One region of the Paraburkholderia edwinii genome, then DNA from elsewhere that is predicted to be linked to it. Evidence: riboswitches for the same ligand, from Rfam matches in the RefSeq annotation. Region 1 holds a riboswitch; each other region holds the start of a gene.
What was found. Region 1 has a riboswitch for cobalamin ahead of KZJ38_RS31230 (cobalamin biosynthesis protein). Riboswitches for the same ligand answer to the same signal wherever they lie in the genome.
Positions count from the first base shown of each region.

Region 2: it holds a riboswitch for cobalamin, as region 1 does, so the genes downstream of both, KZJ38_RS34510 (CbtB domain-containing protein) here and KZJ38_RS31230 (cobalamin biosynthesis protein) in region 1, are expected to answer to the same signal.
Region 3: it holds a riboswitch for cobalamin, as region 1 does, so the genes downstream of both, KZJ38_RS21485 (HoxN/HupN/NixA family nickel/cobalt transporter) here and KZJ38_RS31230 (cobalamin biosynthesis protein) in region 1, are expected to answer to the same signal.

Region 1 is NZ_CP080096.1:2,128,579-2,131,844, forward strand. It holds gene KZJ38_RS31220 (cobyrinic acid a,c-diamide synthase CobB) at 1-572, opposite strand, end outside; gene cobO (cob(I)yrinic acid a,c-diamide adenosyltransferase) at 576-1,178, opposite strand; gene KZJ38_RS31230 (cobalamin biosynthesis protein) at 1,175-1,657, opposite strand; cobalamin riboswitch at 1,950-2,181, opposite strand; cobalamin riboswitch at 2,261-2,572, shown strand; gene cobW (cobalamin biosynthesis protein CobW) at 2,680-3,266, shown strand, end outside.
Region 2 is NZ_CP080096.1:2,947,061-2,950,326, reverse strand. It holds gene KZJ38_RS34525 (dienelactone hydrolase family protein) at 1-135, shown strand, start outside; gene KZJ38_RS34520 (hypothetical protein) at 295-819, opposite strand; gene KZJ38_RS34515 (histidine phosphatase family protein) at 976-1,581, opposite strand; cobalamin riboswitch at 1,641-1,785, shown strand; gene KZJ38_RS34510 (CbtB domain-containing protein) at 1,827-2,054, shown strand; gene KZJ38_RS34505 (CbtA family protein) at 2,069-2,812, shown strand; gene KZJ38_RS34500 (LysR family transcriptional regulator) at 2,809-3,266, opposite strand, start outside.
Region 3 is NZ_CP080095.1:4,834,436-4,837,701, reverse strand. It holds gene KZJ38_RS21495 (PepSY-associated TM helix domain-containing protein) at 1-563, shown strand, start outside; gene KZJ38_RS21490 (copper chaperone PCu(A)C) at 598-1,044, shown strand; cobalamin riboswitch at 1,130-1,317, shown strand; gene KZJ38_RS21485 (HoxN/HupN/NixA family nickel/cobalt transporter) at 1,377-2,438, shown strand; gene KZJ38_RS21480 (UvrD-helicase domain-containing protein) at 2,642-3,266, opposite strand, start outside.

The sequences.
Region 1 (3,266 bases):
GCGGCCTGATGCAAGCCGAGATGCCGATCCGGCAATTCGATCTGCGCGGCGCTCCCGATCGACCCCATCCATTTCAACCCGGCCGGCAGCGCCTCTTCAAGCATCTGCGCATGCCGCGGCGAACCGACCCGATTCGCGAACACACCGTACACCGGCACATCGTCGCGGTAGTGCGCGAGGCCGAACGCGACCGCACCGAAGGTCTGCGCCATTGCTTTCGCTGAGATCACGGCGACGACGGGCACGCCGAACGCAGCCGCGAGGTCCGCGCTGCTCGGCGTGCCGTCGTAAAGACCCATCACGCCTTCGATCAGGATCAGGTCCGCTTGCGCGGCGGCCTGCGCGAGCAGAGTGCGGCACGCGGCTTCGCCGACCATCCACAGGTCGAGCGACAGCACGGGGGCGCCGCTCGCGCGCTCGAGAATCATCGGGTCGAGAAAGTCGGGCCCGGTCTTGAATACGCGGACGCGCCGGCCTAGCCGGCGATGGTGGCGCGCCAGCGCCGCGGTGATCGTCGTCTTGCCCTGGCCGGATGCGGGTGCGCTGATAAAGAGCGCGGGGCACTGCGCCATCGTTCAGAACTCCACGCCGCGCTGCGCCTTGACGTGCTGCTCGCGGTACGGATGCTTGATCGCGCGCATCTCAGTGACGAGATCGGCCGCCTCGACGAGCGCATCGGGCGCATGCCGCCCCGTGACGACCACGTGCAGCATCTCCGGACGCGCGGTCAGTACGCCGAGCACTTCGTCGAGCGGCAGATATTCGTACTTGAGCACGGTGTTCAGTTCGTCGAGGATCACCATCTGATAATCGCCGCTTTCGATCATCCGCTTTGCTTCGGTCCAGCCTTTGCGCGCGGTCGCGATATCGGCGTCGCGGTTCTGCGTATTCCACGTGTAGCCGTCGCCCATCGTGACGAATTCGCAGTTCGGCAGGCTGCCGAGGAAATCGCGCTCGGACGTATGCAGCGCGCCCTTGATGAACTGCACGACGCCAAGGCGCATGCCGTGGCCGAGCACGCGCACGGCCATGCCGAACGCAGCGGTGCTCTTGCCTTTGCCGGTACCAGTATTGACGATCAGCAGGCCTTTTTCGATGGTCGCTTCCGCCTGTTTTTTCTCATGGCCTTCGCGACGGCGCTGGGTCATGCGCTGATGCGATTCGGGGTCAGTTTTCATTGAGCGTCCTCGTGATGTTGTTGATGTTGAGTGGGTTCGTGGTCGAACGTTGCGAGCGCAACGGAATCGGCTGTGGCATCGGCCGTAGCAATCGCGACGGTCACGCCGCCTTCGAATACGCGTTTCGGGGCGATCAGCCGGCCGGCGGCCGCGGCGAGCAGCGCGCACGGTTCGCATACGCCGTCGACGCCGAGGTGCGCGCGAACGTGAGGCGAGGGCGCAGTCATTTGTCCGGCATGGGACACCGCTGATGCCGCCGCGATCTGCTCGCGCGAAAAAACGTGCAGCGGCAGCGCATGGCGCGCGCAAAACCCGACAATGCCCGGTTCGTGAGCCTTGATGTCGATGGTGGCAATTGCGCGGACGTCGTCGATGGAGTGTGGGCCGAGCGCGCTGAGCACGGCCGCATCGATCTGTTCGACGCTCGCGCCGCGCTTGCAGCCGATGCCGACGGCGAGCCGCTTGATTGGCCGATTCATCGCGCGCCGCCGTGTGAATTGAGGAAAACCGTGGTGAAAAGTGCAGAAAAAAGCGCGAGGCAAAGCGCGCGGAAAACCGCGGGAAAACGCGCAGGACGAACCGCGGCTCGAAGCGCCGTCGTACGGAGAACCGCGCTGAGATGCGCGGAATAAAGACGTGTCATGCAATGCCACATAGCGTGCACGGCGGCGGCAAGCGGTAGCGATCAGTTGCTTGCGGTTGTATGCGATTACGCCGTGCGTGGGCGCCCGTATCCGTCCCCCGCGGAACCGGCGACTGGCGACCGTGACGTTCGCCCCCTCGCATCCGGCCGGTATCCGGGCTGACGGCCTCATGCGCATCGCCTTCCCATCGGCGGATGGCCGACAGTGGCATCGAAACGCATGCGCGGACATGAAATCCGCAGGCCGCTTACCGTTGGCGGGGACAGCACAGGTCGGGCGCCTGCCGGCGCTTCCTGTTTCCCGTTTAACCGCATATGAGCGCTACGCGCAGATGCGGCACCGGACGCGGGCATACGATAGCACATGAGCCCTTCGTCGCCGGGTGGACGAGGCGGCGTCGGCAGCCCCCAGCCTTGACGCTTCCCCCTTACCGCGCCTACACTCGCACGCACTTCTGGTGCTCGCGCGCGCCGTCCGGCGCGCGCAGTTAAACGGGAAACAGCAGGCCTGAATCCTGCCCGATGCGTTGTGCCGAATACGGCTGCCGCATCATCGCTTCAGGTCAACCTGTGCTGCCCCCGCAACGGAAGGCGAGCGCATCGCGGTGGTTGCGATGCAGAGCCGGCTTCGAGGTCCGCGCGCAAGGCCGCGCGGGCAGGCAAACCACTGCGCGAGAAACTGTTCACTCGTGTGGGAAGGTGAAGCGGCGCTCTCGCCAGCCCGGATACCGGCCAGAAGTCCAAGGGTTGACGCCGCGGGGTTGCGGCGTTCCGTCCACCATTTCGCGGCCTGATGTCGCATCTTGTCTGGCACAGGGTGTCGGCCATCGCGCCGCGATTCACATTCGCGAAGTCGCCATGCAAACCCAGATGCGCAAAATCCCGGTGACGATCGTCACGGGCTTTCTCGGCAGCGGCAAGACCACTCTGCTGCGCCATATTCTTCAGCACAGCGGCGGACTGCGGGCCGCCGTCATCGTCAATGAATTCGGCGAACTCGGCATCGACGGCGAAATCTTCAAAGGCTGCGGCATCGGCTGCGACGAAGACGGCCGCGAAATCGAAGGCCAACTGTACGAGCTCGCGAACGGTTGCCTTTGCTGCACCGTGCAGGAAGAGTTTTTTCCCGTGATGGAAAAGCTCGTCGAGCGCCGCGACCAGATCGATCACGTGCTGATCGAAACGTCGGGCCTCGCGTTGCCCAAGCCGCTCGTGCAGGCGTTCAAGTGGCCGTCGATCAAGAACAGCTTTACCGTCGATGCGGTGGTGACCGTTGTCGACGGTCCGGCTGTGGCGAGCGGCCAGTTCGCCGAAAACCCGGTCGCCGTCGATGCGCTTCGCCAGGCGGATCCGAACCTCGATCACGAATCGCCGCTGCACGAGCTGTTCGAAGACCAGCTGTCCGCCGCGGACCTCGTGATCCTCAACAAGATCGATCTGCTCGA
Region 2 (3,266 bases), 820 kb from region 1:
GCGCAGATCGGCATGCTCGATACCGCGGGGTTGCCGGTGGTTGGTATTCAGTCTGCGCGCAAGGTGCTCGATATTGCGCGGCCCAGCGATACGTTGATGCCCGGGATGAGCGGGGGAGACGACAAGCCGGGTTGAGGCGCGTTTTATGTGATGGCGGGACGCGCACGGTTGGGCGGACTAGCCGCGATCAAATCGCGGGATGGCTTGCGGGAACCGTCGATAACAGGTACGATTTGTCCGTTGAATTTGCTGGGGCGTCGGACCAGCTTTTCGTTACCCGGGCGAGCAAATTCATCAAGCTTCCAGGCCGCTCTCGAGCGGCCTTTCCTTTTTCTGGTCTCCCGTTATTTGCGGGCGGGTTTGCGTACGATTTTGCGTACGTTTCGCTGGCGGAATGTCTCCCTTCGGAATAACGGAAAACAACTCCGCCTTCGGCTTGCGAGCCAGCAGTTCAAGCACAGCCTCATCCCTGACCATTGAACCGTAACCGTCCGCCCGAGGAACGGTGCTCTTTACGACGGTCATTTTCGACGAACCGTGGACGACCGATGTTTCCGCGAGCGAACTACGGATCTGGCATAGAACGTCGTCGAGCTGGTATTGATCCTTGACCACGCGGCTTTGGTGGATGTGACGCCCGAGCAGCAAGATTTCAGGATCGTCGAGCCCCGGCAGTCCGACGGAAAGCCGTAGCCTTGAGATCGCCTGATGCTGATCGTCGGTCAGCCGGCCGACGGCAATTGGCTTGACGCGCTCGCCTTCGGCTATGCGACTCATGTGCGCGCGAATCTCGTTATCAATGTTCGGGTAAAGCGGCATCGCTCGGTATCGTCCGGTATCGTTGTGCCGCTCGCCTATGACCGGCTATGGGGTGACGGGCGATGATACCGGTGCGCCGTTCGCTGCGAAATCTGCCGAATGGCCTATCTACGGCTTCGATTAAGGCAATGTGCGCTTGCCAGGCGGTGCTTCGCGCTATGGCTGCAAGTTCGCTCGCGCGTCAGGCCACCACGCCCAGCCGCGCTTCGAATACCGTAATTCGATTGTTGCGAGCGGCGCGATTTCGATTTGCGTGAATGCCGCGGCAGGCGCGTGCAGTACATGGATGAGCGCCGCGCGCAACACGGCCGCATGTGTAATTGCGATGACCGTGAGATCAGCCAGATCGTCATTCGCTAGCGCGTCGAGCCACGCGCCGACGCGTGCGACAACCGCTTCGAACGATTCGCCGCGCGGTGGTGCCGCAGCTGGATCGCGCAGCCATGCATCCAGTGCCTGCGGCGCCTGCACGACGATATCGGCGACGCGCGCGCGTCGCCAATCGCCGTAATCCGTATCGGCAAGCCCGGCGGCGACTGTCGCGTTCAAGCCAAGCGCCTGTGCCGTGTCGCGCGCGCACGCTGCGGGACTCGTCAATGCACGTACTTCGCGTGCACCGTCGAATGCGAAGCGGGCGCGCTGCGCATACGCGTTCGCTTCGGCGAGGCCGCGCGCGTCGAGCGGCTCGTTCGCGTCCGCGAACGTCGCGCTGCGTTGCGCCGCAGTCGATGCGTGGCTGATCAACCAGAGACGTGTCTGCATGTCATGTCGTTCGAGTGCACGGGCCGCACGCCTGCGCACATTCGCACGGCTCGCGAAAAGCTTTCATTAGGCCGCACAGTTTAACGCGTAGAATAAGCGCTACTCGAAGCGCGGAAGCCGGTGCAAGCCCGGCGCGGTCGCGCCACTGTAATCGGCCATATCGATGGTCCGGGAGTCAGACCCAGCTTCGTGCCATTTCCTTCAATCGAACTATCGGGGCGCGTAACCCCAGGGAGATATCCGTCATGTCCGACGCTGTTTTCAAGCCGATCGACGCACTCGAACCCGCCGCCCAGCCCACGCCCATTCCGCTGCGCGAGCTGTTGCCGTGGGTTGTCTTCGGCGGCCTGCTGTTGTTGCTCGCGCTCTATTTCATCGGCGCCGAACAGGGCGCGACTTCGCTGATTCCCGGCATGTACGTGCACGAATTCGTCCACGACGGCCGCCATCTGCTCGGCTTCCCCTGCCACTGACGCAGGAGCGAACCATGGTAGGTAAATTGCTGGTGCGCGGCATGCTCGCAGGCATCGCCGCGGGGCTGCTCACATTCGGTTTGGCGCGCGTGGTCGGCGAGCCGCAGGTCGACCAGGCTATTTCATTCGAAGAAAAAACCGACGCGGCGAAGGGCGAAGCACCCGAGCCCGAACTCGTGAGTCGCGGCACGCAGGCGGGTATCGGCCTCTTTACCGGTGTCGTCGTGTATGGCGCTGCTGTAGGCGGGCTCTTCTCGTTGACCTTCGCATATCTGTATGGCCGCGCCGGGAAGTTGAGCGTGCGTGCACTGTCCGCGTGGCTCGCGCTCGGCGCGTTCCTTGCAATCGCAATCGTACCGGCGCTCAAGTATCCGCCGAATCCGCCGTCGGTCGGCGACCCGGAGACGATCGGCTATCGCACCGGGCTGTATTTCCTGATGATCGTCATTTCGCTGACCGCCCTCGTGTTTTCAATGAAAGTGCGGCGTCGCGCGGCTGTGCGCTTCGGCGCATGGAACGGATCGATCGTCGCGGGACTCGTCTTTATCGTGATCATCGCGGCGGTGCAGACTGGCTTGCCGGTCATCAACGAAGTGCCGGATGCGTTTCCGGCAGTCGTACTGTGGAAGTTCCGTGTTGCCGCGCTCGGCATGCAGGCGGTGTTGTGGGCGGCGATCGGTTTGCTGTTCGGCGCGCTCGCCGAACGCTTGCAGCGCTTGTCGCGCGCGGCGCGTCCGGAGCAGCGACTGGCCGGTTAAAGCGCGCGCTGGTGTCCGCCTTCCGCGGCCTGCACGGCAACCCCGTGCAGGCCGTTTTCATTGGTAGCCTGTTCGACCAGCTCGAGAAACCGTGCGAGACACGGGTTCCGGTTCGTCGCTAGCCAGACGAGCACCTGGGAAATCGACGGCGCCTGCGCAAGCGACTTGAACACCACGCCCGCCAGTTGAGCACGCTGCATCGACGTCGGCACGAGCGCGACCCCCGCGCCTTCGTCGACGAGACTCAGGACGGTTTGCTGCAGACGCACTTCGAAGCGCACATCGGGCTCGAACCCACCCGTGCGGCAGTGTTCGACGATCGTCGTATGCAGTCCCTCGCCAACCTCTCTCGCCGCGATGACGAACGGCTCATGCGCAAGCTGCGCAATGGCGAGCCGCCTCGCGCGGGCGAGCGGATGCCGGCGCGGCAGCGCGACGCACAGCGGCTCGGTAA
Region 3 (3,266 bases), on a different replicon from region 1:
CCGGTGCGACTCGCGTGCCGCAGTCGCAGCAGGTGGGTCCCACGTCATTGACCCTCGACCAGATCGTTTCGCAGGTGGGTGCGCTCGGCCTCTCCGATGGCTACGACGTCGCGTTACCCGCTTCCGCAAGCGGGGTGTACTCGGTGTCGTATTTTCCGGCTGACCCGAAGCTCGAGCGCACGCTGTACATCGATCAGTACAGCGGCGCAATACTAAAAGACATTCGCTACGGCGATTACGGCGCGGTGGCAAAGGCAGTGTCTTACGGTACGTCGCTGCATATGGGCCGCTACTTCGGCCTTGCGAACCAGCTCGTTTGTACGGCGATTTCGCTTGGACTGGCAACGCTCGCCGCGACGGGCTGCGTGATGTGGTGGAAGCGCCGGCCGGCAGGCACGCTCGGCGCCCCCGCGCGCGAGCGTGCTGGTGTGCCGATGCGAGGCTGGAAGGTCGGCCTCGTTGTGCTTGGCCTTGTGTTTCCGCTGATGGGAGCGACGCTGGTCGCGGTCTGGCTGATGGACCGCATGTTGTTCGGCCGCGAATCGCGGCCGGTCGCAGCGTGACGCCATAAGGCATTTTCGTGCATAGGAGAACGACATGACGGCCACACGAGCATTCTTTCTGGTTGCGGCATCGTTCGCATGGGCGGGAAGTGCTACCGCCGCCCCGGCAACGATGATGGTGTCCGACTGCTGGATCCGGCTATTGCCCGGCGATCTGCCATCGGGCGGTTATTTCAGCGTCATGAACATGGGCCATAAGCCGGTCGACCTGCTTCGCGTGCAGACCGACGCGTACGGCAGCGCGATGCTGCACCAGACGGTCAGCAACGGCAGTATGTCGAAGATGGACATGGTGGATAAAGTCAGTGTGCCTGCCGATGGCACGCTTGCATTCAAGCCAGGTGGATATCACGTGATGCTGGAGCAGCCGAAACGGCCGCTCAAGGTCGGCGACAGGATTCCCTTCATATTCGTCTTCAGCGACGGCGAGCATCTGCAAGCCGAATGTGAAACGAAAAGTCCGGCCACGATGGGTCACTGAGACGGCATCCGCACGAAACCCGGCGTGCATGCCGTAAGGTATCGCGCACAAACGCATTTGTTATTCGTCCAGGCGTTTTCCGCGCGATAATCGGCGGCACGATGGTTGCCGCAAGGCATTAATAGGGAATATGGTGAGGCGATTGTCAAGGCCATAGCTGTGCCCGCAACTGTGAGCGCGGAGCCCGGCGCGATGAAGACACTGGGAAACCGGGAAGGCGGCGCCGGACGATGATGCGTGAGCCAGGAGACCTGCCACTGCCCGGGACGTCGACACCCCCGGTCCTGGCCGCCCGTGTCGGGTGGCTCAAACCCTGGCATGCGAGGACATTCATGCAACGGCAATACCTTTCCCGTCTCTTCGATGATGGCGCACACGCACTGCGCGGTAAGGTCATCGGGATTTTTTCGCTGCTTATCGCAGGAAACATCGGCATCTGGATCTGGGCGCTAACGGCGCTGCATGGGCGGCCCGGCCTTATCGGTACCGCAGTGCTTGCCTATACGTTCGGTTTGCGTCATGCAGTCGACGCCGACCATATCGCCGCGATCGACAACACCACGCGCAAGCTGATGCAGGGTGGCAAGCGACCCGTCGCAGTGGGTTTCTTCTTTTCGTTGGGCCACTCGACGATCGTCATTGCACTGTCGGTCGCGGTGGCGTTTGCGGCGGTCACATTGAAATCGCGCTTTGAAGACATGAAGGCAATCGGCGGTGTGATCAGCACATCCGTCTCAGCCGGCTTTCTGCTGGTGCTGGCTGTGGTCAACGTGTTGATCCTCGTGTCGGTCGTGAAAACGTTCCGGCGCGTGCAGCGCGGCGAGCGGCTGGTCGAAGAAGACCTGGACATGCTGCTCAACAAGCGCGGCTTCCTCTCGCGCGTGTTTCGTCCGCTGTTCCGGCTGGTCACGCGTAGCTGGCATATGTATCCGATCGGCTTCCTGTTTGGACTGGGCTTCGATACGGCGACAGAAGTTGCGCTGTTCGGCATCTCTGCCGCGCAGGCTGCCGACGGCATGTCGCTTGCGACCATCCTGGTCTTTCCGGCACTGTTCACCGCCGGCATGTGCCTGATCGATACGGCGGATGGCGTGCTGATGCTCGGCGCGTATGGTTGGGCCTTCATGAAGCCGGTGCGCAAGCTCTACTACAACATCACGATCACCTTCGTTTCAGTGGTAGTCGCCGTGCTGATTGGTGGCATTGAAGCGCTGGCGTTGATCGCAGACAAGCTCGATCTGAAGGGGGGCTCGTGGGACCTGATTGGCGCCGCGTCGGAGAACTTCGGTTTGCTCGGCTACGCGGTGATCGGCGTCTTCGTCGCGAGCTGGCTGATTTCTGTGCTGTTCTACAGGTTCAAACGCTACGACGATTTGCCGGTCAATCTCGGCTGACAGAGTCTCACCACATGGACTTGGCAGATGACCGCTTCACGTCTGGAAGCAGTCATCTGCAGGGTGGACTCGAAGGTCTGCTCAGGGTCGGGAGCGGAAGCTCGGTGTCCGGCAGTGCACGTTCGATTTGGAGCGCGGAGCAGTCGTGGAGGCCCGGACGTCACCATCGAGAGGGTGAGATCAAGTTGCTGATTGAGCGTTCGCTATCGGCCCGCGGCGGGCGTTAGCAAAGGCGTCGACGAGCAAACCACGACTCTCCTTGCGCCTCGCGTGAGAGCCACGTAGAGGTGTTGTGCAGTCATGCGCTCGGGCTCAAGAATGACCGCGACGTCAGCCTCCAGACCTTTCAGAAGAAGCGTGCTTCCAACGGCGCGCCGACCCAGCGGCCGACCCCGATGACGGTTTCGCTCGCGAGCCTGAATTGCCGCGCCAATGAACCCACCTTCGCCGCCGGCGGCTCTAAGCGCTGAGATGCAGCAGTGCAGCACTTCGGGTCGGTAAACGCGCGCACCGCGTTGGTCCGCGAGGGACTGGAGCAGGTCAATTGAAGTCGCGTGGCTGGGAGCAGCCATAAACGTTACTGCTGCGACTTCTGCTGGCGTTGCGGGCGTGCGGGCTCGGCCGCCTCGTATCGTTTCGACTCGCGTGAGCAAGTTTGCAGCACCCACCCCGGTCATCAGTGATGTTGCGAACTCGGCAATTTGTCGCAGCGCGTTGGGACTTGCCAAATCGAACTGGCGGGCGAAGTTCACTAGGTCTCTTAGGTCGACAGCCTCGACGGAAGTGGCGCCCGGCGTCTGCATGGTGAGTTGATGGCGACCATTGACA